Regions from separate parts of the Micromonospora sp. WMMD735 genome, predicted to be linked through region 2. Evidence: riboswitches for the same ligand, from Rfam matches in the RefSeq annotation. Region 2 holds a riboswitch; each other region holds the start of a gene.

Region 1 (7,429 bases), 170 kb from region 2:
TGGCCGAGGGACTGCGCAACGTGATCCGCGACGAGTCCCGGCACGTCGGCTTCGGCGTCTGGGCGATGCGCCACGCGGTGGACAACGGCCGCGCCCAGCTCGTCGGCGACCAGGTCCTCGACGCCGTCCCGTACGTGGTGCACGTGCTGGTCGGCCCGGAGCGACGCAACCCGTCGGCGCTGCCGATGGTGGTCCGGGCCCGCGGCCGGCAACTGCGCGACCAGTGGGACACCGGCCGGGACGCGCTGCTGCGCCGCGTGCGCGCCACCGGTCTCGACGACGTCGACGCCCAGGTCACCGAGGTGTGGCGGGCCGCCGAGGAGCGGGCCGTCGCCGACTACGAGAACCGGCACGGCGTGCCGCATCCGATCCGGAGCCTGAACTGAGGAATCCGGAGCCCGAGCTGAGGAAACCGGAGCCCGAACTCAGGAAACCGGAGCCTGAACTGAGGAAAAGGGAGAAAGCCCGATGGCAGAGCCCGTCGAGGTGACGGTCCGCCAACTGGTGGCCAGCATGGCACCCCACCCGGCCGGGGACGTCACCGACGGCCAGCGACTCGTCGAGGACCTGCACTTCGACTCGCTCACGCTCATCGAGCTGGCCGTCGCGTTGGAGCGGCGGTTCGACCTGCCACCGATCTCCGACGACGAGGCGATGGACGTCGTCACGGTCGCCGACGTGGTGGCGCTGGTCAGCCAGGCAGCCGGATGACGACGCCGTGAGCCTGACCGGCTGGCTCAGCGAGCCGCGCACCGGCCACGGGCTACGGGTGGCCACCGACGCCGCCGGTTGGGCCCGGCACGACTTCCCCTCACTCGCCGCCGCCGCACTGAACGTGGCGGGACTGCTGCGCGGCACGGGACTGCGCCGGGGTGAGGTGGTCTCGCTCCTGCTGGTGTCCCCGGAGACGTTCCTGGCCGGCTTCTTCGGAACGCTGGCGGCCGGCGGGGTGGTCAACCCGATGCCGCCGCCCGCCGGGCTCGGCGCGGGTGCGGCGTACCCGGAGCAGTTGACCCACCTGATGCGGGTCGCCGGCACCCGCACCGTGCTCGTCGACCCGCACCTGGCCGGGACCGCCCGTAGCGCCGCAGCCGCCGCCGGTCTGGCGGTGACCGTGCTGACCGTCGCGGGCCCGGACCAGCCGGGCGACGCGGGGCCGGGCCGTCCCGTCGCACCTGCCGCCGACGACCCGACGCCACCGGCCGGGGACGAGGTGGCGCTGGTCCAGTTCACCTCCGGATCGTCGGGCCACCCCCGGGCGGTCGCGATCCGCGCCGACAACCTCCTGGCCAACATCACCGCGATCCGCCACTGGCTCGACATGGGCGCCGCCGACGTGACCGCCACCTGGCTGCCGACCTACCACGACATGGGACTGATCGGCTGCACCCTCGCTCCGGTGCTCAACCAGAGCGACATCCTCGCCATGCGCCCGGACCAGTTCGTCCGCTCACCCCGACGCTGGCTGTCCTGCTTCGGCGAACAGGGGGCGACGCTGACCGCCGCACCCACCTTCGGCTACGCCTACGCCGCCCGGCGGATCGGCCCGGACGAGCTGGCCGGGATGGACTTCAGCGGCTGGCGGGCCGCGATCGTCGGAGCCGAACGGGTCAGCCGGCGCACCCTGGAGTCGTTCGCGGCGCTGCTCGGCCCGTACGGGTTCCGCAGCCGCGCCTTCCTCCCCGCGTACGGGCTGGCCGAGAACACCCTCGTGGCGACCGGCCTGCACCTGGCCCCACCACCGGTGGCGCTGCGGGTCGCCGGTGAGCTGCGTCCCGGCGAACCGGTCGAGGTGACCGCCGTCGAGGAGGTCGGGACGGACCCGGCGGCCGACGACGACTGGTTGATCGGCTGCGGCGACGCCCGCGACGGCGTCGCGGTGACCGTCGTCGACGACGAGGGCAGTCCGCTGCCGCCCGGGGTCGTCGGGGAGATCGCGTTGACCGGCCGGTCGGTGGCCGCCGGATACCACGGGCCCGCCGCACCTGACGCCGCCTTCGCCGACGGCCGGCTGCGCACCGGCGACCACGGCTTCCTCCACGACGGCCAACTGTTCGTCCTCGGCCGGGCCGGCGACAGCCTCAAGGTACGCGGACGCAACCTCTACGCGGAGGACCTGGAGGCCCGCCTCGCCGGCGTCGACGGTCTCTCCCCGGAACGGGTCGTGGTCCTGGCCGGGTCCGCCGGCCACACACCCGTACTGCATGCGCTGATCCGGCAGCGGCCGGGTCCGTGGGCCGCGGAGGTCGCGCGGATACTCGGCCGGGAGGGCGGCCCCGGCGTACGGGTCCGGGTGCTCAGCGTGCCCGCGCCGGCAGTGGCGCGTACCACCAGCGGCAAACCACGACGGCGGCCCATGTTCCGCGCCGCCACGGACGGCTCCCTCCCCGGCGAGGTGCTCTACGACTCCGCCGGGCCCGCAGCGTGGCCGCGATGAGCGCCGTCACCGCGGCGCAGACCGACAGGTGGCTCGCCGCGCTGCGCCGCATCACCCTCGTCCCGCCGGCCCACCGCGAGTCCACCGTCGACCGGGCGGGCGCGCTGGGGCTGCTCCGGTGCCCCGCCGAGACGCTGGAGCTGCTGGTCGAGGCCGGGCTGCCGGTCACCGGCGCGGGCGACGAACGGCGGTTCTGCCACTACGACCTCATCAACCTGGGTCTCTACTCGGGAAGCGGGAACAGCCTGCCGGAGATCGGCTGGGAGTTCGCGTTCCGGTTCTCCCTGAAGCCCGCCGCCACCTGGACGGAACCGAGATCCTGGCGGATGACCGCGACGATGCGGTGTCCGGACGGCGGATGCGGCACCGACCCCGGCTGGCTGCTGCACCGACCGGTTCCGGAGCTGACCGGTGGCGCGGCCTCCGGCTGGGCCAGCGCCGCCGGGCCGGTGACCGTGACCGACGACGAGGTGCGGCTGCCGGCCGTACCCGACCTGGTCACCGTCGAACTGGACCTGGTCACCGCGGGCCGGGCGGACCGGATCGTCTCCCCCCGGCTGGCCCGGCTCTTCGCCGACATCCGGCACGGCGGGCCGCGCTTCCAGATGCTGCCGTCGAGTTGGCAGGTCGACCCGGACGACACGCTCGCCAACGGGGTGGTCGACTGCGTCTCCGCCAGCCTGTACCTCGAACGGGAGTGCCGGGCCATGGGGTACGAGGCGTACGCCCGAGGGGGTTGGCTGATCGGCATGATGGACCTCGACCACGCCTGGCTGGAGGTGCGCGACGACGACGGCCGGATCAAGGCGGTGGACCCGGTGATGGCGCTGCTGGCCCGCCTGCTTCCCGGCGACCGGACCGCCTTCGAGGAGTTCTGCATCGGCTCCAGCCTCAACCGGGTGTTGCCCTGCGCGTGCCGGGCGGAGGGTCCGATGGCGGTACACCACTGCGGGGGTCGGACCCGTCCGCTCGCGGTGGGCACCACCATCAAACCACTGCGGCCCGGCCGACCCCGGGCTGATGGACCACTGCCGTGACCGTCGGGTCCAGGGTTTACCGCACGGGCACCGAGGCCCGCTATCCGGCCATCACCCAACGGGGCACCCTGAAACCGACCCAGCTGGTGCACCTCCTCGACGAGGTCTCCGCCGGCTGGTGGCGAGAGACGGCCGGACTCGACCGCTGGTCCTACTTCGAACGGCACCGGGTCCGCGCCGTGGTGCGGTACGTGCAGGCGTACACCCCGCCGGTGCGGGTGCTGCCCGGAGCGCCGCTCGACGCCGAACTGGCCGTCACCCTCGGCGTTGACCGGCGTGGCTGGTACGGCGGGCACGACGAGCTGACCCTGCGCGCAGCCGACGGCACCGTGGTGGCGGTGTGGACCAGCCGGTGGACCTGGTTGGACGCCGGCGCCGGGGCACGACCCACACCGCGCACCGAGGCACCCCCGGGCTTCGGCGGCGACTCGCCGCTGCTGCCGGAGCTGCCGCGACGACCCCGCAGCGGCGGAACCGAGACGGCGGCTTTCACCTTCAGCGACCGGGAGACGGATCTGAACGACCACGTCTTCTTCGCGTGCTACCTGGAGCGCGGCGAGAACGCGCTGGCCGACGCGGGGGTGCCGGCCGGCCGCACCGACACCAGCCGGTGCTGGTACCTGCGACCGGCGCAGGCCGGTCAGTCGATCACACCGGCGGTCACCGAGACCGCCCATGGGCACGTCGTCGAGCTGCGCTTCGGCGCGGGCGGCTTCCCGGCGGCGGTCTGCGAGTACGCCAGCATCGGGCGGTGACCGAACCGAGCCCAGGCCGGTCGGGATCGGACCGGTGTCAGCCGCTCACCGCCGCCGAGAGCGTCGTCGTGCTCCTCCGGCCGCACCGGAGTCCAGCGACCGGAGGGCCTCGTGGTTGGGCCTGACCGCCGGACACCTCGGCGAGGACGTCGCACACCCCGGCGTCCACGTGGACGCCGGAACACGGGGACCCGCTGCGTGTGCTGTCGGGCCGGGCCGTGGCCGGCCGGCGTCGGTGGTGCGGGTTAGCATCGGCAACGGCATGATCGTGCGAGGTGCCCCGCGCACGCGGGGAGAATCGGGAAGCCGGTGTGAATCCGGCACGGGCCCGCCGCGGTGACCGGGGAGCGACCGTCCAGGCGCGAGGAGCGCAGCCACTGGCCCAAGGGCTGGGAAGGCGGACGGGTAGGCGTTGATCCGGGAGTCCGAAGACCGGCCTCGCGTCGAGCGCCCACCCGTCGGGGGTGGGCCGAGCGCAGCGGGAGCCTGCCTGTGGAACTCTACGACGCTATCCACCGCCGCCGGGACGTCCGGGCCGAGTTCACCGGGGAGCCGGTGCCGGCCGACACCCTGCACCGGATTCTCGACGCCGCGCACACCGCGCCCAGCGTCGGCAACTCGCAGCCGTGGGATTTCGTCCTGGTCCGGGACCCGGCCGTCCGTCGCCGGTTCCATCGGCACGTGCAGGCCGAGCGGGCGACGTTCGCCGCCACTCTGGACGGTGCGGCGGCCGAACGGTTCGCGCGTATCAAGATCGACGGGGTGCTGGAGTCGACGCTGTCGGTGGTCGTCACCTACGACCCACAGCGCGGCGGCCCGGCGGTGCTCGGGCGGCACGCCATCGCCGACGCGGGCCTCTACTCGGTCTGCCTGGCCATCCAGAACCTCTGGCTCGCCGCCACCGCCGAAGGGCTGGGCGTCGGGTGGGTGTCCTTCTACCGGGAGCCGTTCCTGGCCGAGCTACTGGGTGTGCCGGCCGGCATCCGGCCGGTGGCCTGGCTCTGCGTCGGGCCGGTCACCCACCTGGAGGCCGTGCCCGATCTGGAGCGACACGGGTGGCGGCGGCGCAGGCCCCTCACCGAGGCGGTCCACCACGACCGGTGGCTACGGCGGGGGACCGACCAACCGAACAGCTAATTCGGGTACGTCGATGCGACGGCTAGGCTGGCGTCGCACTGAGTCATCGCTCGGCTACGTTGGGAGGAGTTTCATGCGTACCACCGTCACGGTGCTGGCGGCGTCCGCGCTCGCCGCCCTGAGCCTCGCCGCCGCCGGCGCCACGCCGGTTCTCGCCGCCGCCCCGGCGCCCTTCTGCGAGTCCGGCGCGTCGCAGTTCTACTGCGACGCCAGCAGCACCGGCACGACGACCTGGAGCATCACCTGGTACTCCGGCAGTGTCGGCACCTTCACGACCGCCGGGCCGACCCTCTTCGCCACCTGCCCGGCCAGCAACCTCGGCCACCCCGTGCGGGCCAGCTACAGCTACGTCGACGGCGGCACCACCCAGTACAGCGGCACCACCCAGTTCATCTGCCGCAGCGGCTCCTGGCAGTAGGGCCGTCCGGCGTCCGGCGTACGCGTCACCCGCGCGTACGCCGGACGGGCTCATGCTGCGGCCGCAGCTACTCCGCGACCGCCGGACCCTCATGCCCGCGATGAGCATCGCACGGTGCTGGAACGAGGCCCGATGACAGCCGAGCCGGTCCGCGAGGGGAAGTACGCGCGCATCGAGCGGGAGCGGCGGTTCCTGCTGGCCGGACCGCCGCTGCCGGCCATGGTCACCGCCAGCCGTCGCATCACCGACCGGTACCTGGCCGGCACCCGACTGCGCCTCAGACGTTCCGAGAGCCTCACCGGCGGATCCCGCGAGTTCAAGCTCACCCAGAAGGTGCCCGCCGCCCGGCCGGGCCACATCCAGGGGCTGATCACGAACGTCTACCTGTCCCCGGCCGAGTACGAACTGCTCGCCCGCCTGCCCGCCGCGACGCTGTCCAAGACCCGCCTGAGCGTCCCACCGCTGGGCATCGACATCTTCGACCAGCCCCTGCACGGTCTGGTCCTGGCCGAGGCCGAGTTCACCACCGACGCGGCGGCACGCTCCTTCCTCCCACCACCGCAGATCGTCGCCGAGGTCACCGACGACCCCCGCTTCACCGGCGGCTCACTCGTCCACGCCAACCGCGAGGCCCTGCTCGGCTGGCTCGCCGGCTACGGCATCACGCCAGCCCCCACCACCCCGTGGACCGCCTGAACCCCCTCGACCACCGGCGCCGACGACTGCGCAGGTGCCCAATCCGCAGACGGTCCCGTGGGCGGTCGACGGCCGCGGTCCGACCGGACGTCGGTCACCGCCGGCTACCGCGCCGAGCGCGGCGAGCCGAGGTGACGAGGTGCGGCGGGTGGGGGAGTTGTTCCAGCGCTCCGCGCACGAGGGGCTGCGGTCTGCGGGGGTCTTCGCGGTGGGCATGGTGCAGCGGACGCAACGGGCGCAGGATCTCCGCGACGCGCCGGAGACGGTGAAGTTGCGGCAGTTCAACCTGGCCGCCGCGGTCCCCAGGCTGCTCGCTGCCTGTGCGGAGCACCAGGTCACCGTCACGGGGTAGCCATGGAGGTGGGCGTCGCCGCGACCTGACGGGCCGCATCCGGACAGGGGCGGTCCCGCTCGCGCCGGACTCACCCTTCCGACACAACCTGACCGTTCGAGGTCGGCAGCCCTTCCAGTTCGGCCCGCACCGTCGCGAGTGCGGTGTCGATGATGTCGCCGAGCCGGCGACCGTCGTCGGTGTCGAGCCATGCGGCGACGGACACGTACATCAGGGTTCCCGCCGTCTCGGCGAGCAGGTCGGCCCGGAGATGGTCGAGGCCGCGTGCGCGGAAGCCGTCCCGCATCACCTGGGCCAGCATCGCGCGCTTGTGCTGGTCGCGTTCACGCAGCCCCGGGTCGGACGCCACGATGGCGCGCCGCTGCCGCAGGTCGTCCTTGCGGCCTTCGAAATACGTCTCGGCGAGCGTGCGCAGGCCCGCGACGATGAACGTCAGCGGTTCGTCGGCGGGTGCCGTGGCCATGAGCTGCTTGGCGAAGGCGCCGATCTCGGCCTCGTCCGCGAAGAGCACCTCGCGCTTGTCGGCGAAGTGCCGGAAGAACGTGCGCGTCGTCAGTCCGGCCCGCGCGGTGATCGCCGGCACCGTGGTCGCGGCGA
Region 2 (7,429 bases):
CCGGGGTCCCGAACGGATCGCCCTGACCGGGCCCAACGGTGCGGGCAAGTCGACGCTGCTGCGGCTGGTCGGCGGCCGGCAGGAGGCGGACGCGGGCACCGTCGCGCGGGCGTCGGGGCGGGTGGCGTACCTGTCGCAGCGCCTCGACCTGCTCGATCCGGCCCGGACGGTCGCGGAGAACCTGGCCGGGTTCGCCCCGGCGCGGACCGAGGCGGAGCGGCTGAACCTGCTGGCCCGGTTCCTGTTCCGGGGTGCCCGCGTCCACCTGCCGGCCGGGGTGCTCTCCGGCGGTGAGCTGCTGCGCGCCACCCTGGCCTGCCTGTTGTTCGCCTCGCCGGCACCGCACCTGCTGCTGCTCGACGAGCCCACCAACAACCTGGACCTGGTCAGCGTGGCCCAGTTGGAGAGCGCGCTGCTGGCGTACCGGGGGGCGTTCGTGGTGGTCAGTCACGACGACCGGTTCCTGGCCGGGATCGCCGTGGACCGGTGGCTCCGGCTGGCCGACGGGCGGCTCACCGAGGCCGGACCCCCGCAGTGATCCGGCCCGCCGTGGTGCCCACCGCGACGGGGCAGAGATAGACGCTCGTGCATGGTAGAAAGGGGATGCACGCTACTGCTACGGGGAGGTAACTGTGCGTCACTTCATGCTGCGAACATTTCGCCGTCGTCCGGCCCGGTGGTCGCTGGCCGTTCCGGTGGTGGCCGCCTGTGCGGCGGCGACCCTGGCCGGCCCGCCGGCGGCGCAGGCCGGGCCGGGCTGTCCGGCGGGAGCGATCATGAACGTGGTCGCCCACCAGGACGACGACCTGCTCTTCCTCAGCCCGGACCTGCTGCACGACGTGCAGGCCAACAGGTGCGTCCGCACGGTGTTCGTCACGGCCGGCGACGCCGGTCGGGACAGCACCTACTGGACCGGTCGGGAGACCGGGGCGCGGGCGGCGTACGCCCAGATGGCCGGGGTGGCCGACAGTTGGACCCAGGCGGACGCCGGGATCAGCGGACATCCGATCCCGGTCTTCACGCTCACCGCCCGGCCCACCGTGTCGCTGGTCTTCCTCCGGCTGCCGGACGGCTATCCCGGCGGAACGGGGCACCCGAACACCGGCTCACAGAGCCTGCAGAAGCTCTGGCTCAACGGCATCTCGTCGATCACGTCGTTGGGCTCCGGCGCGTCCAGCTACAGCCGCGCCGGCCTGATCACCACCCTGGCCGGGCTGATGGCGGCCTACCAGCCGACCTCCGTCAACACCCAGGACCACGCGGGTGGGTTCGGCGACGGTGACCACAGCGACCACCACGGCGCGGCCTACTTCGCCCAGGCCGCCGAGCAGGCGTACGTCGGTTCGCCCACCTTCACCGGTTACCACGACTACAAGATCAAGAACTATCCGGCGAACCTGGGATCGACCGACGTCGCCGGCAAGTCCGCCGCCTTCTTCGCCTACGGCCAGTACGACGACGGGGCCTGCACCAGCCTGCCCACCTGCGCCGGCTACGACTACCCGGCCTTCCTCCAGCGGCAGTACAAGGTCCTCGGCCCCAACCTGGCCCGGACGGCCACCGTCACCGCGACCAGCCAGGACACCGGCAGCGGGCAGACGGCGGCCAAGGCCGTCGACGGGGTGGTCGCCGGCTGGCCCGACGACCCGACCCGGGAGTGGGCGACCGTCTACGGCGGCGTCGGCACCCAGCTCACCCTGAGCTGGCCGGGCCCGCGCACCGTCCGCCGGGTCGTCCTCTACGACCGGCCCAACCCCAACGACCAGATCACCGGCGGCACCCTGCTGTTCAGCGACGGCACCTCCACGGCCGTCGGCGCCCTGGACAACGGCGGCGGCCCGACGGAGATCATCCTCCCGGCGGCGAAGACGGTGACCAGCGTCAAGCTCACCGTCACCGGGGTCGGCGGCGGCACCGTCAACGTCGGCCTCGCCGAGATCGAGGTGTTCGGCAACGCCGGCCCCTGAGCGGACGGCCGGGGCCCGGTCCGGTGGTCGCGTGGGCGACCGCCGGACCGGCCGCGCCGGTCAGAAGTCGTCGTCGAAGGTGACGCTGCCGCTGACCCCCACCTGGTAGGCCGACACCCGACGCTCGAAGAAGTTCGACAGCTCCTGCACGTCCTGCAGGTCCATGAACGCGAACGGGTTCTGCGCGCCGTAGTGCGGCGCGATGCCGAGCTGGGCGAGCCGCCGGTCGGCGACGTGTTCCAGGTAGGCCCGCATGTCCGTGAGCGACAGCCCCGAGACGCCCTGGTCGAGCAGGTCCTCGGCGAACTGCACCTCGCACTCGACGGCCTCGGCGAGCATCTCGGTGACCTGTCGTTCCAGCTCGGCGTCGAACAGGTCCGGCTCCTCCCGCCGGGCGGTCTCCACCACGTCGAAGGCGAACGCCATGTGCATCGACTCGTCGCGGAACACCCAGTTGGTGCCCGACGCCAACCCGTTGAGCAGGCCCCTCGACCGCAGGAAGTAGACGTAGGCGAACGCGCCGTAGAAGAACAGCCCCTCGATGCAGGCGGCGAAGCAGATCAGGTTCAGCAGGAACGCCCGCCGGTCCGCCCGGGTCCGCAGCTCCCGCAGCTCGAAGACCGAGTCGATCCAGCGGAAGCAGAACTCGGCCTTGCGCCGGATCGACGGGATGTTCTCGATGGCGGCGAAGGCGGCGAACCGTTCCTGCTCGTCGGGGACGTACGTGTCGAGCAGGTTCAGGTAGAACTGCACGTGCACGGCTTCCTCGAACAGCTGCCGGGACAGGTAGAGCCGGCCCTCCGGGGAGTTGACGTGCTGATAGAGGTTGAGCACCAGGTTGTTGGCGACGATCGTGTCGCCGGTGGCGAAGAACGCCACCAGCCGGGACACCAGGTGCCGTTCGGCAGGCGACAGCCGTTCCAGGTCGGCCAGGTCGGCGTGCAGGTCGACCTCCTCCACCGTCCAGGTGTTGCGGATGGCGTCCTTGAACCTGTCGAAGAAGTGCGGGTAGCGCATCGGTCGCAGGGTGAGGTCCATGCCGGGGTCGAGCAGCAGCTGCCGCCCGGCGGTGCGGGGTTCGTCGACGGTGGTCACTGGCACGCCTCGCAGCTCTCGGGGTTCTCCAGGGAACAGGCCAGCGCCTCGGCATCGGCCGTGACGACCGGGGCGACGGTGACGGTGGCCTGCTGGATCCGGGTCGCCGGACGCGACCGCAGGTAGTAGGTGGTCTTCAGCCCGGACTTCCAGGCGTACAGGTACATCGAGGACAGCTTGCCGATGGTCGGCGCGCTGAGGAACAGGTTCAGCGACTGCGACTGGTCGACGTACGGCGCCCGCGCGGCGGCCAGGTCGATCAGTGCCCGCTGCGGCAGCTCCCACGCGGTGCGGAACAACTCCCGCACCTCGGCGGGCAGCTCCACGATGCCCTGCACCGACCCGTCGGCCCGCTTGATCCGGTCGCGGATCTCCGCCGTCCACAGTCCGCGCGCCTTCAGCTCGCGTACCAGATAGGTGTTGATCTGCAGAAACTCCCCGGACATGGTCTCGCGCTTGAACAGGTTGGACACCTGCGGCTCGATGCACTCGTAGCAGCCGGCGATCGAGGCGATCGTGGCGGTCGGGGCGATCGCCACCAGCAGCGAGTTGCGCAGGCCGTGCGCGGCGATCCGGGTGCGCAGCGCCGCCCAACGCGCGGTCTGGGTGGGCTCGGCCCCCCACAGGTCCGGGTGCAGGTCACCCCGGGCCGCCCGGGTTTCGGCGTACGCCGGGTGCGCGCCGAACCGTTCGGCGAGGCCGGTCGACGTCTCCAGGGCGGTCAGGAGGATCTCCTCCTGGACCCGGGTGGACAGCTCCCGGGCCCCGGCCGAGTCGAACGGCAGCCGCAGCGCGAACAACGCGTCCTGCAAACCCATCAGCCCCAGCCCGACCGGCCGCCAGCGCGGGTTCGACGCCGCCGCCTGCTCGGCCGGGTAGTAGTTGATGTCGATCACCCGGTCGAGGAACACCACCGCCGTCCGGACCGTCTCGCGCAACCTCTCCCAGTCGACGCCGTCGTCGGTGAGGTGCGCGCCGAGGTTGACCGAGCCGAGGTTGCACACCGCCGTCTCGGTGTCGCTGTTCACCTCCAGGATCTCGGTGCACAGGTTGGACAGGTGGATCGTGTTGCCCGGCACGCCGGTCTGGTTGGACAGCCGGTTCGCCGGGTCCTTGAACGTCATCCACCCGTTGCCGGTCTGCGCCAGGGTGCGCATCATCCGCCCGTACAGGTCGCGGGCCTTGACCGTGCGGACCGCCTTCTTCTCGGCGACCCGGTACGCGGCGTCGAACTCCTCGCCGTAGAGGTCGGGCAGCTCCGGGGCGTCCGACGGGTCGATCAGCGACCAGTCACCGTCGGCCTCGACCCGGCGCATGAACTCGTCGGGGATCCAGTTGGCCAGGTTAAGGTTGTGGGTGCGCCGCGCCTCCTCACCGGTGTTGTCCCGCAGCTCCAGGAACTCCTCGACGTCCGGGTGCCATGGCTCCAGGTAGACGCAGGCCGCCCCCTTGCGCCGGCCACCCTGGTTGACCGCCGCCACCCCGGCGTCGAGGGTCTTCAGGAACGGCACGATCCCGTTCGACCTGCCGTTGGTGCCCCGGATCAGCGCCCCCCGGCCGCGCACCCGCGTGAAGGAGATGCCGATGCCGCCGGAGAACTTGGACAGCTTCGCCACCTGGTGGTAGCGCTCGTAGATCGAGTCCAGTTCGTCGCGCGGCGAGTCGACCAGGAAACACGACGACATCTGGGTGTGCCGGGTGCCCGAGTTGAACAACGTCGGGGAACTCGGCAGGTAGGCCAGCGACGACATCAGCCGGTAGAACCCGACCGCCTCGTCGGGCGTGCCGGACAGCCCGCAGGCCACCCGCAGCAGCCAGTACTGCGGGGTCTCCACCACCAGCCGCGACTGCGGGTGCCGCAGCAGGTACCGGTCGGCCACCGTACGCAGCCCGAAGTACTCGAACCGCAGGTCACCGGCCGGGTCGACGGCGTCGTCGAGTCGGCGTGCGTGCCGGGCCACGAACGCGGCGGTGTCGTCGGCGATCAGGCCGAGGCCGTGGGCGTACCGGATGGACTCGCTGAACGAGGTCACCGCCTGCCCGCGTACCTCCTCGTCCACGTAGGCGGCCAGCAGCCGGGCCGCCAGTCGGGAGTACTGCGGTTCCGTGCCGATCAGCTCCGCCGCCGTCTGGATCGACAACTTGTCCAGCTCGGCCGTGGTCGCCCCGTCGTAGAGGCCGCTGATCGTCCTGGTGGCCACCCGCAGCGGGTCGACCTCGTCCAGGTCGGTGGTCCACCGGGCGACGGCCGTGACGATCCGGTTGACGTCCACCGGCTCGGTGTCGCCGTCGCGCTTGCGTACCCGCATCGCCGGCCGGCGTGGCTCCGCACCGTCGACGTCGGACGGTGGGCTCTGCGCTGTGCTCGTCATGACCTCTCCTCGCTGTCACCGATGGCCATCGGGACGCGGGAGGACGCCGACGGGCGCGGCGACGGCCGGCCCGGGTGCTGGCGTCGGTCGTCCCGCGCGACCTCCGACCGCCGTGCGCAGCAGCGCACGGCGCACTGGCAGGTCTTCGGACTCGCGGGCGTGACCGGGTCGGTCGCCTACTGGCCGTCGCTTCCCAGACCTCGCGGTCCAGTGCTCGATGACGGCGGTCGTTCCCACTTACCGCTGCGGGGCAGTCCCGGATTTCCACCGGGTTCCCTGTTGCCTCGACCGGACCACCGGGCCCGGCCGAACCAGCTGCGTGGCACACCATATATGGCGTGGATGGGGGAGAGGCAACACTAGATGTCGCGTCGGCGTGTCAGATAACTCTCATCCGACCGGCCGGTGGCCCGCAGTGACGCCAGCAGCCGCAGCGCGTCGGCGTCGGCGCTGCCGGGCTCGGCGGTGAAGACCAGCATGACCGGGCCGGGGTTGCCGGGCAGCGGGTAGGTGTCCCAGTCCAGGACGATGTCACCGACCTCGGGGACCTGGAAGGTCTTGGTGCCGCTGACCGACCCGCGCACGTCGTGCCGGGACCACAGCCGCCGGAACTCGGCGCTGCGGATGCTCAGCTCACCGACGACGGCGGTGGCCCGGGGGTGGGTGGGGTCCGTGGCGACAGCGGCGCGCATCATGCCGATGTAGTCCATGGCCTGCTGCTCCCAGGACGCGCAGCGCCGCAGTGGGGCAGCCGCCTCGTCGAACATCAGCAGCAGCATGTTGAGCCGGTCCGGCGGGTGGTCCGCCGGGTCGCCGAGCAGCGCCACCGCCCACGTGTTCCAGGCGAGCAGGTCCAGGTGCCGGCCGAGCACCACCGCCGGGGTGTCCAGCACCCGCAGCAGCCGCCTGGTGCTCTCCGGTACCCGTTCCGGGCCGTGGTCGACCCGGGCGGGCGGCGGCCGGCGGGCGGCGCGGGCCAGGGTGAACAGGTGCCGGCGTTCCGCGTCGTCGAGGCCGAGGGCGGCGGCGAGCCCGTCCAGCACGTCGTCGGACGGGCGCACCTCCCGGCCCTGCTCCATCCGCTGGTAGTAGTCGGTGCTCAACCCGGCCAGCAGCGCCAGCTCCTCGCGGCGCAGCCCGGTGACCCGGCGTCGCCCGCCCGGCTCCAGGCCGACGTCCCGGGGGTGCAACCGGGCGCGCCGGGCACGCAGGAAGTCACCGAGTTCACGGGCGTACGGACGGGTCATGCCGCCAGTGTGGCGCGGCCCGCACCGGCGTGGGTAGGTCTGCGGGACCTAGGTAACCGGGTACGACCGGTCCCGCCCGGCCGGGCCCTAGCGTCGGCGGTCCCACCCGACCGTCAGGGAGCAGCAGATGACCTGGACCGCCGACCACATCCCCGACCAGCACGGCCGTATCGCCGTCGTGACCGGCGCGAACTCCGGCCTCGGCCTGGTCACCGCCACCGCACTGGCCCGGCGGGGGGCGCGGGTCGTGCTCGCCGTGCGCGACACCGCCGCCGGCCGGCGGGCCGCCCACAGCATGGGCGGCGACGTCGAGGTACGCGAGCTGGACCTCGCCTCCCTCGCCTCGGTCCGGGAGTTCGCGGCGGCCCTGGCCGCCGACCGTCCGGTGCTCGACCTGCTGGTCAACAACGCCGGTGCGGTGCTGCTCGGGCCGCGCCGCACCAGCGTGGACGGCCACGAGCTGCACCTCGCCACCAACCTGCTGGGCCACTTCGCGCTGACCGGCCTGCTGCTGGGCAACCTGGCCGCGGCGCGGGCGGCCCGGGTGGTCAGCCTCAGCTCGATCACCCACCGCAACGCACACCTGGACTTCGCCGACCTGATGGTGGAGCGCGGCTACCGGGGTGCCGCCGCGTACGGCAGGTCCAAGCTCGCCACCACCGTCTTCGGCATCGAACTGGACCGCCGGCTGCGCGCCACCGGATCGCCGGTGCTCAGCGTGCTGGCCCACCCCGGTGTCACCCGCACC
Region 3 (7,429 bases), 320 kb from region 2:
ATGTCGTTGCGTTCCGGCTCACCGTGCACCAGCACGTCCAGACCCAACCGTTCCTGCAACCGGATGACCTGCTCCACCTCGGCGCGCATCCGCTGCGTGTAGCCGGCGTCGTCGAGGGTGCCGGCGCGGTGCGCGGCACGGGCCCGGCGCAGCTCGGCGGTCTGCGGGAACGAACCGATCGTGGTGGTCGGCAGGTCCGGCAGCCCCAGCCGTTCCTGCTGGCGGGCGGCCCGCTCGGCGTAGTCGCCACGGTGCCGGTCGGTCGGGCGCAGCGCCGCCAACCGGCCGCGCACGTCGTCGTGCCGCCACGACGGCGGGGCGGGCGGCAACGGGGCCGGCAGGCTGGTGGTGCCGTCGCGCAGCGCCCGCCCGAGCAGGACCACCTCGTCGACCTTCTGCCGGGCGAACGAGAGCCGCGCGGACAACTCCGGGTCGAGGGAGGTCTCGGCGGACAGGTCGACCGGCACGTGCAGCAGCGAACAGGACGTGGACACCGCCACGTGGTCGGCCAGTCCGGCGACCGTGGCACCGGCGGCGACGGCCGCGCGCAGATCCGTGCGCCAGATGTTGCGTCCGTCGACCAGTCCGGCGACGACGGTCTTGCCGCGCAGGGGACCGGCTGCGGCGAGCCGGCGCAGGTTGCCCGCACCGGCGACTAGGTCCAGGCCGATCGCCTCGACCGGGGTGTCCAGCAGCGCCGGCAGCGCGTCGCCGAGGTCACCGAAGTAGGTGGCGACGAAGATCCGGGGACGGTGGGGCAGCTCCCCGAGACGTTGGTAGGCGTGCCGCAGGCCGTCGATCTCGGCCGTGGTGCGGTCCACGACGTAGGCGGGTTCGTCCAGTTGGACCCAGGCCACGCCCGCGTCGGCCAGGGTGGTGAGGATCCGGGCGTACGTGTCGACCAGGTCGTCGAGCCGGGCGAACGGATCCTCGCCCTTGGCCAGCAGCAGGAAGGTGGCCGGCCCGACCAGCACCGGTCGGGTGGTGATGCCCAGGTCACGTGCCTGCGCGTACTCGCTCAGCGCCTTCGCCGGGTCGGCCACGAACACGGTGTCGGGGTCGATCTCCGGCACCAGGTAGTGGTAGTTGGTGTCGAACCACTTGGTGAGTTCCAACGCTGGTGCGGCATCGACGCCACGGGCCATGGCGAAGTAGGTGTCGAGTTGACCGAGGCCGAGCCGGGCGAAGCGGCGGGGGACCGCACCGACCGCGACGGCGGTGTCGAGCATGTGGTCGTAGTAGGAGAACGTGTTGGACGGGATCGCGTCGAGGCGGGCGTCGCGCAGCGTCCGCCACACCTCGGCCCGCAGCCCGGCCGCGACATCCTCCAGGCCGGTGGCTTCCAGCGTGCCGGCCCAGTACGCCTCGACGGCCTTCTTCCACTCGCGGTGGGCGCCGATACGGGGATAGCCGAGCACGGTGCTCTGCCCGAATGAGGTGGTCACAGGTGGTCCTTCCCTCGCGGTGTCCGACGACCACCCGAGAGGAAGACGGATACGCCACGGCGTAACCGGCATTCCGCCCTGGCCCTCCCGAGAGGCCGCCGACGGCGCGTACCGGCGGTACGCGCAGCGCTGGCAGGTCTTCGGACTCGTGGGCGTGACACAGGGTCGCCTACTGGCCGTCGCTTCCCAGACCTTGCGGTCCAGTGCTTCGTTGACGGCGGTCGTTCCCACTCACCGCTGCGGGGCAGTCCCGGTCTCACACCGGGTTCCCTCTTACGACGCCCCACCCGCGCACGGGAGAGGCGAACCAGCACCGCCCGCGATCCTACGCCCCACCGCCGCCCGCCGCGGTCGGCGTCCGAGGCGCGGGACACGATTCGCGCCTCTCGGCCATGGGCGGCAAGCCGCTCGACCGTCTGCACGGCCCGGGGCTCCCCGCTTCGCGGACCCGAGCCGGGCAGCAGGGCGATGGTCGCCGAGCCACCAGCGCTTTCACCACCGGCGCGTGCACTGCATCTGGCTACCATCGCTCTTCCCGGCCGGTGCCCTAGAATAGGTGTCGGTGCTGGTTCGCGCGGACCGTGACGGTCCGGGCGTCGTAAGAGGGAACCCGGTGGGAGACCGGGACTGCCCCGCAGCGGTGAGTGGGAACGACCGCCGTCACATGCACTGGATGCCCCTGGTGTCCGGGAAGCGACGGCCAGTAGGAGATCGGCCTGTCCGGTCGTGCCCACGAGTCCGAAGACCTGCCCGCGCCGCGTGCGTGACCACGCACGCCGCCGACGGCCTCGCGGGAGGGCCTGGGCGCGGCTGGCGACGGATCGCCCAGCCCTGCCGTCACCTTCCCCGATCCAGCGGCTGGCCACGCCGGACCTCAAGGGAAGGATCCCCAGGCAGATGACGTCCTCGCCCACCCCCGGTTACGGATTTGCCGCCGCCTGGCACGCCATGACAGGCAGCGAAGGGGACGAATCCCTTCTACTCGGCCCGGACGTGTCGCGGACGCTGACGTCCTACATTTGTCCGGGAGAGACCGTGCTCGACATCGCCGCGGATGAGTTCGCGATGGTGGCCGCCCAGGCCGGCGCGCACGTCACAGTGGTCGATGGATCGTCACAGCGCCTCGCTCAGGTGGCGTCCGACGCCCAGCGGCACGGCGTCACCGTCGACACCGTGCACGCGCTCTGGCCGCACGCGGCGGTCGCGCACCACGACGTGGTGGTCGGTGCCGGCGCGCTACGCCGGCACCGCGACTTGCCGGCGGCACTGCGCGCCATGGTGCTGCACGCCGACCGGCTACTGCTCTGCGTCGACGAGGCCGGCACGCCCGCACCGCACGAACAGGTCCTCGCGGCGTTGCTCGGAGCACCGGTGATCCGGCAGGCGCCCCGACATCTGCTCATCGCCGGGACGCTGGCCGAAATGGGTCTGGCCGCCGACGTGCGGATGGTGACCACCGTGCGGGCCGTCACCGTGGCCGACGAGACCGAACTGGTCCAGCGCCTGGCCGGGCGGTCGCTGCCCGGGCCGCTGGCCCGCCGGCTGCTGGACCTGCTCGCGTCGACGCTCAGCCGGACGCCGGCAGGGAACTGGCAGTATCGCTACCCGGCGGAGACCGGTCTGGTGGTGTGTCCGGTGTGACGGTCGGGTCGGCGAAACCGGCCAGCAGCCGCTCGGCGGCCACTGCCGGGGTGAGGGTGCCGGCGAGGACCTGCCGCTCGACCTGCGGAGCGAGGGTTCGCACGGTGGGATGCGTGTGGAGCCGGTCGAGCAGCTCGGCCCGCACCATCGCCCACACCCAGCCGATCTGCTGTCGTCGGCGCCGCTCGGCCAGTTCACCGGAGGCCGTCATGGTGTCCTGGTGGTGACGAATCTGCTGCCACACCTCGTCGAGGCCGGTCTCCTCCTGGGCGCTGCACGTGACAACCGGGGTATGCCACCCTGCGTCAGGTGGATGTATCAGGCGCAGCGCGCCGGCGAGCTCGCGGGCCGCTCGGCGGGCATCGGTCACGTGCGGCCCATCGGCCTTGTTGACGGCGATGACGTCGGCGAGTTCCAGCACGCCCTTTTTGATGCCCTGCAACTGGTCGCCAGTGCGGGCCAGGGTGAGCAGCAGAAACGAGTCGACCATGTCGGCGACCGTGGTCTCGGACTGGCCGACGCCGACGGTCTCGACCAGCACCACGTCGTAGCCGGCGGCTTCGAGCACCACGATCGCTTCCCGGGTGGCCTTGGCGACACCACCGAGCGTGCCGGCCGTGGGCGAGGGCCGGACGAATGCGGCCGGGTCGACGGCCAGGCGGGCCATGCGGGTCTTGTCACCGAGGATGCTCCCGCCGGTGCGGGTGGACGACGGGTCGACCGCGAGCACCGCCACCCGGTGTCCGGCGCCGGTCAGCCGGCAGCCGAGGGCGTCGATGAACGTGGACTTGCCGACGCCGGGTACCCCGGTGATACCGATGCGACGGGCGCCGCCGGCGTGCGGGGTGAGTGCCGCGAGCAGCTGCTGCGCCGCGCTGCGATGATCGGGTCGGGTGGACTCGACCAGGGTGATGGCCCGGGCGATCCACGCGCGCGAGTCAGCGCGCACCCCATCGACGTACGCCTCGACCGACGGGGTGCGCATCGTGCCGCTCACGCTTCCGGGTGACCGAGCCGCCGGGACAGCACGGTGAGCAGTTCCCGGGCGGCCTCGGCGATCACGGTGCCGGGCGGGAAGATGGCCGCGGCACCGGCCTCGCGCAGCGCGTCGAAGTCCTGCGGCGGGATCACACCCCCCACAATGATCATGATGTCGTCGCGGTCCAGGGCGGTCAGCTCCTCGCGCAGCGCCGGTACCAGCGTCAGATGGCCCGCGGCGAGGCTGGAGACACCGACGATGTGCACGTCAGCCTCAACCGCCTGCCGGGCCACCTCGCCGGGGGTCTGAAACAGCGGGCCCACGTCGACATCGAAACCGAGGTCGGCGAAGGCGGTAGCGATCACCTTCTGGCCGCGGTCGTGGCCGTCCTGGCCCATCTTGGCCACCAGGATGCGGGGCTGGCGGCCCTCGGCGACGGCGAACGCCGCAGTGGCGGCGCGGACGCCCTCCAGCGCGGAAACCGCTCCCGCCTCGTGCCGGTACACCCCGGAAATGGTACGGATCTGCGCGGCGTGACGCCCGTACACCTTCTCCAGCGCGTCGGAGATCTCCCCGACGGTGGCCTTCGCCCGGGCCGCGTCGACCGCCAGAGCGAGCAGGTTGCCGTCCAGGCCCGGCCCGCGGGTACCGTCGAGGGCGGCACCGGCCGCCCGGGTCAACGCGTCCAACGCCGAGGTGCAGGTCTGCTCGTCGCGTTCCGCGCGCAGTCGGCGTAGCTTGTCCATCTGCTGCGTACGCACCGACCGGTTGTCGACCTTGAGCACGTCGATCGGCTCGTCGGCGTCCAGGCGGTACTTGTTGACGCCGATCACCGGCTGCCGACCAGAGTCGATGCGTGCCTGGGTACGCGCGGCGGCCTCCTCGATCCGCAGCTTCGGGATGCCCTCGTCGATGGCCCGGGCCATTCCACCGGCCGCCTCCACCTCGCGGATGTTCTGCCAGGCGCGGGCGGCCAGGTCGTGGGTGAGACGTTCCACGTAGGCGCTGCCGCCCCAGGGGTCGATCACCCGTGTGGTACCCGATTCCTGCTGAAGCACGAGCTGGGTGTTGCGGGCGATCCGCGCGGAAAAGTCGGTCGGCAGCGCCAACGCCTCATCGAGGGCGTTGGTGTGCAGGGACTGCGTATGCCCCTGGGTAGCGGCCATCGCCTCGACGCAGGTACGCACGACGTTGTTGAACACGTCCTGCGCGGTCAGCGACCAGCCGGAAGTCTGGCAGTGCGCCCGCAGACTCAGCGACTTGGGGTTCTTCGGGTGGAAGTCGCGCACCAGGCGGGCCCACAGCAGCCGTGCGGCCCGCAGCTTCGCCACCTCCATGAAGAAGTTCATCCCGATCGCCCAGAAGAAAGACAGCCGGGGCGCGAACGCGTCGATGTCCAGCCCAGCATCACAGCCGGCGCGCAGGTACTCGACGCCGTCGGCGAGGGTGTAGGCGAGTTCCAGGTCAGCGGTCGCGCCGGCTTCCTGGATGTGATAGCCGGAAATGGAAATCGAGTTGAACCGGGGCATCCGCGCCGAGGTGTAGGCGAAGATGTCGGAGATGATCCGCATCGATGGCTGCGGTGGGTAGATGTAGGTGTTGCGGACCATGAACTCCTTGAGGATGTCGTTCTGGATGGTGCCGGAGAGCTGCTCCGGCGCCACCCCCTGCTCCTCCGCGGCGACGATGTACAGGGCCAGCACCGGAAGGACGGCACCGTTCATGGTCATCGACACGCTCATCCGGTCCAACGGGATCTTGTCGAACAGTTGCCGCATGTCGTAGATGGAGTCGATCGCCACCCCGGCCATGCCCACGTCACCGGCGACACGGGGGTGATCCGAGTCGTAGCCACGGTGGGTCGGCAGGTCGAAGGCGACCGACAGCCCCTTCTGACCGGCAGCCAGGTTACGTCGGTAGAACGCGTTCGACTCCTGCGCGGTGGAGAACCCCGCATACTGGCGGATCGTCCACGGCTGCGTGGTGTACATGGTCGGGTACGGACCGCGCAGGTACGGGGCGACTCCCGGATACGTGCCCAGGAAGTCCACTCCGTCCCGGTCGGCCACGGTGTGCAGCGGGGCGACGTCGATGCCCTCCGGCGTATGCCAGGTCAGCGCCTCCGGCGCGCCACCGGTCTCGGCGCGCACTGCTTCGCGCCACCGGTCCAGGTCGGTGTCGGCGGCAGTCGGCGGTGCGCCGAGCTCGACGCCGCGGAAGTCGGGAATTCCCGCGCCCATCACGCCACCCCCAGGTCGTCCAGCGTCGTTTCCAGCACCGCGACCGCGTTGCAGCCCGCGAACAGATAGTCGTCCACGCCGCCGTAGCCGGCCGGTTTTCCGGCCAACCACACCCGCGACGCACCCGCAGCGCTCAACGCCCGCGCCACCACCTCCGCTGACTGCCCATACACCCGGTCGGAGGAGCACAGGCAGGCGACGCCGGCGCCGCTGACGGCGAACTCGGCAGCCAGCCGGGCCGGGTCATCATCCCCGACCGACGGCCGTACGGTGGCGATCCCACCGGCGGCGAAGAGGTTCGCGGCGAAGCCGGCCCGCGCGTTGTGCACCGCCACCGGCCCGAGAGTAGCCAGGAAAACGGTGGGCCGCCGGTCCGTGTCCGCCGTATGGGCGTCGGCGCGGTTCCGCAGCGCCTCGTACGCGTGGGCGTACCGATGTCGGGGCAGCCCGCCACCCGGCGGCGCAGGAGCGGGGGGCCGTGCCGGCAGCTGCTCGTCCAGATGCGGGAACTCGCTGACCCCCGTCAGCGGGTTCCGACGGTGCGCCACGTTGTCGGCCCGCCGCTGCCATGTCGCGGCCAGCCGCTCAGCGACCATGCCGCCGTCCAGCGCCACGGCCATCCCACCGGCCTGCTCGATCTCGGTGAACCACGCCCACGCCGACCGGGCCAGTTCCTCGGTGTATCGCTCGACGTACCACGAGCCACCAGCAGGGTCGATCACCCGACCCACGTTCGCCTCTTCCAACAGCAGCGACTGGGTGTTGCGGGCGATCCGGCGGGCAAAGTCGTCCGGCAGCCCCAGGCAGTGGTCGAACGGCTGCACGGTCACCGCATCCGCGCCGCCGATACCGGCAGCGAAGCAGGCCAGCGTGGTGCGCAGCATGTTCACCCAAGGATCGCGGGCGGTCATCATCACCGTGGAGGTGACCGCGTGCTGGCGTTGCGCACCGTCCTGGGGCACCCCGCACACCTGCGCCACCCGAGCCCACAACCGGCGGGCCGCCCGCAGTTTCGCGATCGTGGCGAACTGGTCGGCGGTGGCTGCGTACCGGAACTCCAGCTGAGCGAACGCGGCCGCCACGCTCAGCCCGGCGGCAGTGAGGTCCCGTAGGTACGCCACGCC
Region 4 (7,429 bases), 510 kb from region 2:
AGGAGAGGACGGGCAGATGGGCTGGTTCAGCCGACGGACCCGGGCTGACGAGGGTATCCCGACCAAGCTCGACCGGGAGGCCACCCGGGACGACCTGACCGCGTTGGCGGACTTCGTGGCCGCCCACCGGGGGGTGGAGTTCTATCTCGAACCCGAGACGACCGCCACCGACACCACGGTGGTGGCGATCGCGCACGACGGGGAGTGGATCCGCCGCCGCACCGGCTCCCCGCGTACGGCGGCGAAGCTGGCCCACCGGCACGCGGTGCCCCTCTACGAGGCGGCGAAGACCGGGTACCCGGAGCGGATGCGGGCCTGGAACCGGGCCCACCCCGAGCGTCGCCTCCGCTGATCCCGCAGCAACGCGTGAAGCGTGGCGGGGTTGTGGCCCCGTGGGATGTGGGTCCGTGGGATGTGGGTCCGTGGGGGTGCGGCCACGGCGGCGGGTGCGACCGCCGGCCGCCCCGGTCGCCTGCCGCTGCGGGGCAGGGGTGTGGGGTATGTCGTCGCGGGCCCTTTCGAGCTGATGACGGTGACGGATCGGCCCCGCCGGATGGGACGACCCGTACCGCCAGGTCGGGGGTGGCCGGGGTGGCGCGGCCCCGCGGTACCGGATGGGCCTGTGACCGGAGGGCCTGCGGCACCGGAGGAGGCGGCCCCGTGGCCCCGGGCCGGGGCCGTCGCCCTCAGGCCGCCCCGGCCCCGGGGTGTCGGGCGAGTGGCCGGCGCTACCCGGCGCGACAACTGTCCGGCCAGGTCGGCCGCGCCGGCCCCCGAGTCGTTGACGTCATCAGCTCGACAGCGTGCGAGAGAGGTGTCCCGGCCGACCAGGGCCGGGTCGCCCGGGGCCGGGCAGCCTGAGGGCGGCGGCCCGGCTCCGTGCCGCCCGGCTCCGTGCCGCCCGGCTCCGTGCCGCCCGGCTCCATGCCGCCCGGATCAGCTCCGTGCCGCCCAGTTCCGCGCCGGTCGGTCGCGGACGGTGGCCCTTCCCCGGGCGGGTGGCGGGCTCCCTCGGCGGATCGGTGGGTGCGCGGCACGGGACGCTGCGGGTCGACCGTCGGGAGGGGACCGGGCCCACCCGGGAACGTGGGCAGCGGCGGTCGCCGGCCTCGCCACGGGGGGCGATCGGTGCCCTCGCGGGGCCGGTGGCCGCCGTTGACCTCGGGGTGAGGAGTGTGGCAGCATTCGCGGCCTGACGGCAGTGAAGGAAGTCGGTGCGATTCCGACGCGGTCCCGCCACTGTCACCGGGGAGCGATCCCCCCTCGTGGGTCACGACCGTGCGTGCACGGTTGGAAGGCCGGGGGTGAGCGTCGATCCGGGAGCCAGGATACTTCGGCCGTCGGAGAACCCCAGGGCGTGGACACCCGAGGAGGACCCGATGACGCACAGCGTCACTGCCGACCCGATCACGGTCGGTGACTTCCGCATCACCGTAGAGCCCGCGCCGCCGCGTGCCCCCACCTCTCCCACCGTCGCCGGCCGTCGCCGGGGCGGTCGGCCTGCCACGTACCGCTGACGGCCGGTCCGGGGTGCCCCGCCGCCGGTGGGGTGCGTCGTACCTCCGCCGCCGCTGACCGGCGTCCCTCCCGCCCCGCTCGGCCCGGCCCCGTGGTCGAGCCGGACGTCACTCTCCGGAGCCGCACGTGCGCATCCTGCTGTTGTCCACCGCCGACACCGATCTGCTCGCCGCCCGCGCCAGCGCCGCCGACTACCGCCTCGCCAACCCCACCCGGGTCGACGTGGCCGCCGTGCCCGCCCTGCTCGACGGGGTCGACCTGGCCGTCGTACGGTTGCTCGGCGGGCGGCAGGCGTGGCCGGACGGCCTCGCGGCGGTGCTCGGCTCCGGCGTCCCCACGATCGTGCTCGGCGGCGAGGCGGTGCCCGACGCGGAGCTGATGGCGGCCTCCACGGTGGCCTCCGGGGTCGCCACCGAAGCGCTGTCCTACCTGGTGGAGGGGGGCGCGGACAACCTCGCCCAGCTCGCCCGGTTCCTCTCCGACACCGTCCTGCTCACCGGTGAGGGCTTCGACCCGCCCACCCCCACCCCGCCCTACGGCATCCTCGACCACCGCCGCCCGTCCACCCCGGTCGACGGGGCGGACCCGGTGGCCGGACCGGACGGGGGCGGGCGGCCCACGGTGGGGATCGTGTTCTACCGGGCGCACGCGCTGGCCGGCAACACCGGTTTCGTGCAGACCCTGGCCGACGCGGTCGACGCGGCCGGCGGCGAACCGCTGCCGATCTTCTGCGGATCGCTGCGCGGGCTCACCCCCGGCGACGGGCCGCTGGACCTCTTCGCCCGCTGCGACGCGCTCGTCGTCACCGTCCTCGCCGCCGGGGGGACGGTCGCCGCCGACGCCTCCGGCGGGGGCGACGAGGACGCCTGGGACGTCGGCGCGCTCGCCGCCCTCGACGTGCCGGTGATCCAGGCGCTGTGCCTGACCAGCACCCGGGAGCAGTGGGCTGCCAGCGACGCCGGACTGTCCCCGCTGGACGCGGCCATGCAGGTGGCCATCCCCGAGTTCGACGGTCGGATCGTCACCGTGCCGTTCTCGTTCAAGCGGATCGACGCCGACGGGCTGTCGGTCTACGCCGCCGACGCCGAGCGGGCCGCCCGGGTCGCCGGCATCGCCGTCCGGCAGGCCCGGCTGCGCCACCTGCCCAACGCCGGCAAGCGGGTGGCGATCGTGCTCAGCTCCTACCCGACGAAGCACTCCCGGGTCGGCAACGCCGTCGGCCTGGACACCCCCGCCTCGGCGGTCCGGCTGCTCGCCGCCCTCGCCGCCGACGGGTACCACCTCGGCGACGCGCCACCACCCACCGACGGGGACGCGCTGATCCACGCCCTGATCGCCGCCGGGGGCCACGACGTCGAGTGGCTCACCCCGGAACAGTTGGCCGCCGCCGAGGCCCGGGTGCCGGGGAAGACCTACCGGCGCTGGTTCGACCAGGTGCCGGTCGACCTGCGAGACCGGATGCGGGAACACTGGGGTGAGCCACCCGGCCAGCTCTACACCGACGCCGGGGACATCGTCCTGGCCGGGCTGCGGTTCGGCAACGTCACCCTGCTGATCCAGCCGCCGCGCGGCTTCGGCGAGAACCCGATCGCCATCTACCACGACCCCGACCTGCCGCCCAGCCACCACTACCTCGCCGCGTACCGGTGGCTGGCCGCGTCGGTCGACGACGGCGGGTTCGGCGCCGACGCGGTGGTGCACCTCGGCAAGCACGGCACGTGCGAGTGGCTGCCCGGCAAGGGCCTCGGCCTGGCCGCCGACTGCGCCCCCGACGCCGTCCTCGGTGACCTGCCGTTGGTCTACCCGTTCATCGTCAACGACCCCGGCGAGGGCACCCAGGCCAAGCGGCGGGCGCACGCCGTCGTGGTCGACCACCTGGTGCCCCCGATGGCCCGCGCCGAGACCTACGGCGAACTGGCGAAACTCGAACAGCTGCTGGACGAGTACGCCACCGTGCAGGCCCTCGACCCGGCGAAGGTGCCGGTGGTCCGGGGGCAGATCTGGGAGCTGGTGCGCGCCGCCGAACTCCACCACGACCTGCACACCGAGGCGATGCCCGCCGCCGACGACTTCGACGATTTCGTGCTGCACCTCGACGGCTACCTGTGCGAGGTCAAGGACGTGCAGATCCGCGACGGGCTGCACGTCCTGGCCGGGGTGCCCACCGGTGAGGCCCGGGTGAACCTCGTCCTGGCCGTGCTGCGCGCCCCGCAGGTGTGGGGCGGCAGCCGGGCCCTGCCGGGCCTGCGCCAGGCTCTCGCCGCCGGTTACGGCCTCGACGAGCAGGCGCTGCTCGCCGAGCCCGGGGCGCGGGTGGCGGTGCCGACGGCGTTGACCGACGTCGTCGACGGGCCGGCGGTCACCGCCGCCGACGCGGTGGACCTGATCGAGGCGCTGGCCCGGCGGCTCGTCCTCGGCATGGAGACCCTCGGCTGGGATCCCGACCGGGCCGACCCGGCGGTCGCGGAGGTGACCGGCGGGTCCTGCCCCGACGCCGCCGAGGTGCTGCGGTTCGCCGCCCGCGAGGTGGTGCCCCGGCTGGACCGCACCACCGACGAGATCACCCACACCCTCGGCGCGCTCGCCGGCCGGTTCGTGCCGCCCGGACCGTCCGGGTCGCCCACCCGGGGCCTGGTCAACGTGCTGCCCACCGGCCGCAACTTCTACTCCGTCGACCCGAAGGCGATCCCCAGCCGCAACGCCTGGGACGTCGGGGTGGCGCTGGCCGACTCGCTGCTCGCCCGCTACCTCGCCGACACCGGGGAGTACCCGCGGTCGGTCGGGCTGACCGTGTGGGGCACCAGCGCCATGCGTACCCAGGGCGACGACATCGCCGAGGTGCTGGCCCTGCTCGGCTGCCGGCCGGTGTGGGACGACCGGTCGCGGCGGGTCACCGGCGTCGAGGTGGTGCCGGTGGCGGAACTGGGCCGGCCCCGGGTCGACGTCACGGTCCGCATCTCCGGCTTCTTCCGGGACGCGTTCCCGCACGTCGTCGCCCTCCTCGACGACGCGGTACGGCTCGTCGCCGCCCTCGACGAGCCGGCCGGGGACAACTACCTGCGCGCGCACGTGGCCGCCGACCTCGCCACGCACGGCGACGAGCGGCGGGCCACCGCCCGCATCTTCGGCTCCAAGCCCGGGGCGTACGGGGCGGGACTGCTGCCGTTGATCGACGCCCGCAACTGGCGCACGGACGCCGACCTGGCCGAGGTGTACGCCGTCTGGGGCGGCTACGCCTACGGCCGGGGCCTGGACGGGCGGGAGGCGCGGGCCGACATGGAACGGTCCTTCGCCCGGATCGCGGTGGCGGCGAAGAACCAGGACACCCGCGAGCACGACATCGTCGACTCCGACGACTACTTCCAGTACCACGGCGGGATGGTGGCGATGGTGCGGCACCTGACCGGGACCGCCCCGGCCGCGTACGTGGGTGATTCGGCGATGCCGCACGACGTGCGTACCCGCACCCTCGGCGAGGAGACCCGGCGGGTGTTCCGGGCCCGGGTGGTCAACCCGAAGTGGATCGCGGCGATGCGCCGGCACGGCTACAAGGGCGCGTTCGAGCTGGCCGCCACCGTGGACTACCTGTTCGGCTACGACGCCACCGCCGGGGTCGTCGACGACTGGATGTACGAGCGCCTCGCCGAGGCGTACCTGTTCGACGGGCAGACCCGGGAGTTCCTGGAGCGGTCCAACCCGTGGGCGCTGCGCGGCATCACCGAACGGCTCCTGGAGGCCGCCGAACGCGGCCTGTGGGCCGCCCCCGACCCCACCACCCTGGACCGACTCCGGGAGACGTACCTGGCCACCGAGGGCGACCTGGAGGATCTCCAATGAGCGGTTTTCCCTTCTCGGCCGTGCTCGGGATGGACGACATGCGGCTGGCGCTGCTGCTCAACGCGGTCAGCCCGGCGATCGGCGGGGTGCTGGTGCGGGGCGAGAAGGGCACCGCCAAGTCCACCGCCGTGCGGGCCCTGGCCGCGCTGCTCCCGCCGGTGGACCGGGTCGCCGGGTGCCGGTTCGGCTGTGACCCGGCCGCCCCCGACCCGACCTGCCCGGACGGCCCCCACCCGGGTGCGGGCGGGCACGACGACCCGGCCGCCGCGCCGGTGGAGCGCCGGCCGGCCCGGCTGGTGGAGCTGCCGGTCGGTGCCGCCGAGGACCGGGTGGTCGGCTCGCTGGACCTGGAGAAGGCCCTCGCCGAGGGGGTACGCGCCTTCGAGCCGGGCCTGCTCGCCGCCGCCCACCGGGGGGTGCTCTACGTCGACGAGGTGAACCTGCTCCACGACCACCTGGTCGACCTGCTCCTGGACGCCGCCGCGATGGGCCGCTGCCACGTCGAACGGGAGGGCGTCTCGGTCAGTCACGCCGCCCGGTTCCTGCTGGTCGGCACGATGAACCCGGAGGAGGGTGAGCTGCGTCCGCAGCTGCTCGACCGGTTCGGGCTCACCGTCGAGGTGGCCGCGAGCCGCGACCCGGTCGTCCGGGTGGAGGTGGTGCGCCGCAGGCTCGCCGCCGACGCGGACCCGGCCGGGTTCGCCGCCCGGTGGGCCGCCGCCGACGCCGAGGTGGCCGCCCGGGTGGCCGCCGCCCGGGACCGGCTCGACGGGGTGCTGCTGCCCGACGCCGCGTTGCGGCAGATCGCCGAGGTGTGCGCCGCGTTCGACGTGGACGGGATGCGCGCCGACATCGTCACCGCCCGGACGGCCGTCGCGCACGCCGCCTGGCAGGGCCGGGACCGGGTGACCGCCGACGACGTCCGGGTCGCCGCCCGGCTCGCCCTGCCGCACCGCCGTCGCCGCGACCCGTTCGACACCCCGGGCCTGGACGAGAAGCGCCTCGACGAGGCGTTGCAGCGGGCCCGCGACGAGCACCCCGACGACGATCCGCCGGACACCGGGCCGGCCGGTCCGGGTGACCCGACCGGCGGGCCGGACGGTGCCGGCCCCGGTGGGCCGGGCGGCCCCTCGGCGGGCGGCCCCGGCGACGGGTCGGGCCCGCAGTCACCCGACGCCACCGGTGGGCCGCAGGACGCCGGTGGTCCGCTGGACCACGACGACCACCCGCGCGCCCGGACCGGTCCGGCCTCCCCACCGTCCGGGGACGACCGGTGGCCGGACCGCATCGACGACGGCGGACCGGCCGGCGACGACGGGCCGGACACCGGACACCGCGCCGACGGCCGGTCGGGACGCCCCGACGACGGGTCCGCCGAGCACGCCGGTGCCCGTCCCGGGCGACCCGGCCAGGACGGCACCACGAACCCGCGTGACCCGGCGGGCACCGGCTCGGTGGCCGTACCGCAGCGGGGGTTGACGGCCCGGTTGTTCACCGCGCCGGGGGTCGGCGACGGGGTGCCCGGCCGGCGGTCGCGGGCCCGGACCGGGCGCGGACGGACCACCGGGGCCCGGGTGCCCGCCGGCCGGCCGGCCGCGGTGCACCTGCCGGCGACCCTGCGCGCCGCCGCCCCGCACCAGGCCCGGCGGGGCCGGTGCGGCGGCCGGCTGCTGCTGCGCCCCGACGACCTGCGGGAGGCGGTCCGGGAGGGCCGCGAGGGCAACCTGGTGCTGTTCGTCGTCGACGCCAGCGGGTCGATGGGCGCGCGGCAGCGGATGTCGGCGGTCAAGGGTGCGGTGCTGGCCCTGCTCACCGACGCCTACCAGCGGCGGGACACGGTGGCGGTGGTCGCCTTCCGGGGTGCCGGCGCGCAGGTGCTGCTGCCGGCCACCTCCTCGGTGCTGGCCGCGTCGGCGCGGCTGGCCGAGCTGCCCACCGGCGGGCGTACCCCGCTGGCGGAAGGGTTGCTCGTCGCCGCCGACCTGCTGCGGGTGCAGCGGCTGCGGGACCCGCGGCGGCGTCCGCTGGTGCTGGTCGTCACCGACGGCCGGGCCACCGCCGGGCACCGGCCGCT

Evidence for each region. A riboswitch is a leader RNA that binds a small molecule or an ion and turns the genes downstream of it on or off. The one in region 2 is predicted to bind cobalamin.
Region 1: it holds a riboswitch for cobalamin, as region 2 does, so the genes downstream of both, bluB (5,6-dimethylbenzimidazole synthase) here and ACN268_RS09450 (ribonucleoside-diphosphate reductase subunit alpha) in region 2, are expected to answer to the same signal.
Region 3: it holds a riboswitch for cobalamin, as region 2 does, so the genes downstream of both, metE (5-methyltetrahydropteroyltriglutamate--homocysteine S-methyltransferase) here and ACN268_RS09450 (ribonucleoside-diphosphate reductase subunit alpha) in region 2, are expected to answer to the same signal.
Region 4: it holds a riboswitch for cobalamin, as region 2 does, so the genes downstream of both, cobN (cobaltochelatase subunit CobN) here and ACN268_RS09450 (ribonucleoside-diphosphate reductase subunit alpha) in region 2, are expected to answer to the same signal.

The regions. Positions count from the first base shown of each region.
Region 1 covers NZ_JBMHMJ010000002.1:2,344,117-2,351,545, reverse strand. The annotation lists gene ACN268_RS10045 (hypothetical protein) at 1-386, shown strand, start outside; gene ACN268_RS10040 (acyl carrier protein) at 469-711, shown strand; gene ACN268_RS10035 (AMP-binding protein) at 719-2,437, shown strand; gene ACN268_RS10030 (hypothetical protein) at 2,434-3,474, shown strand; gene ACN268_RS10025 (hypothetical protein) at 3,471-4,229, shown strand; cobalamin riboswitch at 4,486-4,684, shown strand; gene bluB (5,6-dimethylbenzimidazole synthase) at 4,722-5,366, shown strand; gene ACN268_RS10015 (hypothetical protein) at 5,440-5,784, shown strand; gene ACN268_RS10010 (hypothetical protein) at 5,917-6,480, shown strand; gene ACN268_RS10005 (hypothetical protein) at 6,629-6,832, shown strand; gene ACN268_RS10000 (TetR/AcrR family transcriptional regulator) at 6,903-7,429, opposite strand, start outside.
Region 2 covers NZ_JBMHMJ010000002.1:2,175,101-2,182,529, reverse strand. The annotation lists gene ACN268_RS09465 (ABC-F family ATP-binding cassette domain-containing protein) at 1-538, shown strand, start outside; gene ACN268_RS09460 (PIG-L family deacetylase) at 645-1,967, shown strand; gene ACN268_RS09455 (ribonucleotide-diphosphate reductase subunit beta) at 2,028-3,005, opposite strand; gene ACN268_RS09450 (ribonucleoside-diphosphate reductase subunit alpha) at 3,059-5,434, opposite strand; cobalamin riboswitch at 5,554-5,766, opposite strand; gene ACN268_RS09445 (helix-turn-helix transcriptional regulator) at 5,794-6,681, opposite strand; gene ACN268_RS09440 (oxidoreductase) at 6,809-7,429, shown strand, end outside.
Region 3 covers NZ_JBMHMJ010000002.1:2,491,459-2,498,887, reverse strand. The annotation lists gene metE (5-methyltetrahydropteroyltriglutamate--homocysteine S-methyltransferase) at 1-1,445, opposite strand, end outside; cobalamin riboswitch at 1,560-1,772, opposite strand; cobalamin riboswitch at 1,995-2,213, shown strand; gene ACN268_RS10670 (hypothetical protein) at 2,481-3,086, shown strand; gene meaB (methylmalonyl Co-A mutase-associated GTPase MeaB) at 3,013-4,083, opposite strand; gene scpA (methylmalonyl-CoA mutase) at 4,080-6,305, opposite strand; gene ACN268_RS10655 (methylmalonyl-CoA mutase family protein) at 6,305-7,429, opposite strand, start outside.
Region 4 covers NZ_JBMHMJ010000002.1:1,660,862-1,668,290, reverse strand. The annotation lists gene ACN268_RS07340 (hypothetical protein) at 17-352, shown strand; cobalamin riboswitch at 1,205-1,334, shown strand; gene cobN (cobaltochelatase subunit CobN) at 1,645-5,355, shown strand; gene ACN268_RS07330 (VWA domain-containing protein) at 5,352-7,429, shown strand, end outside.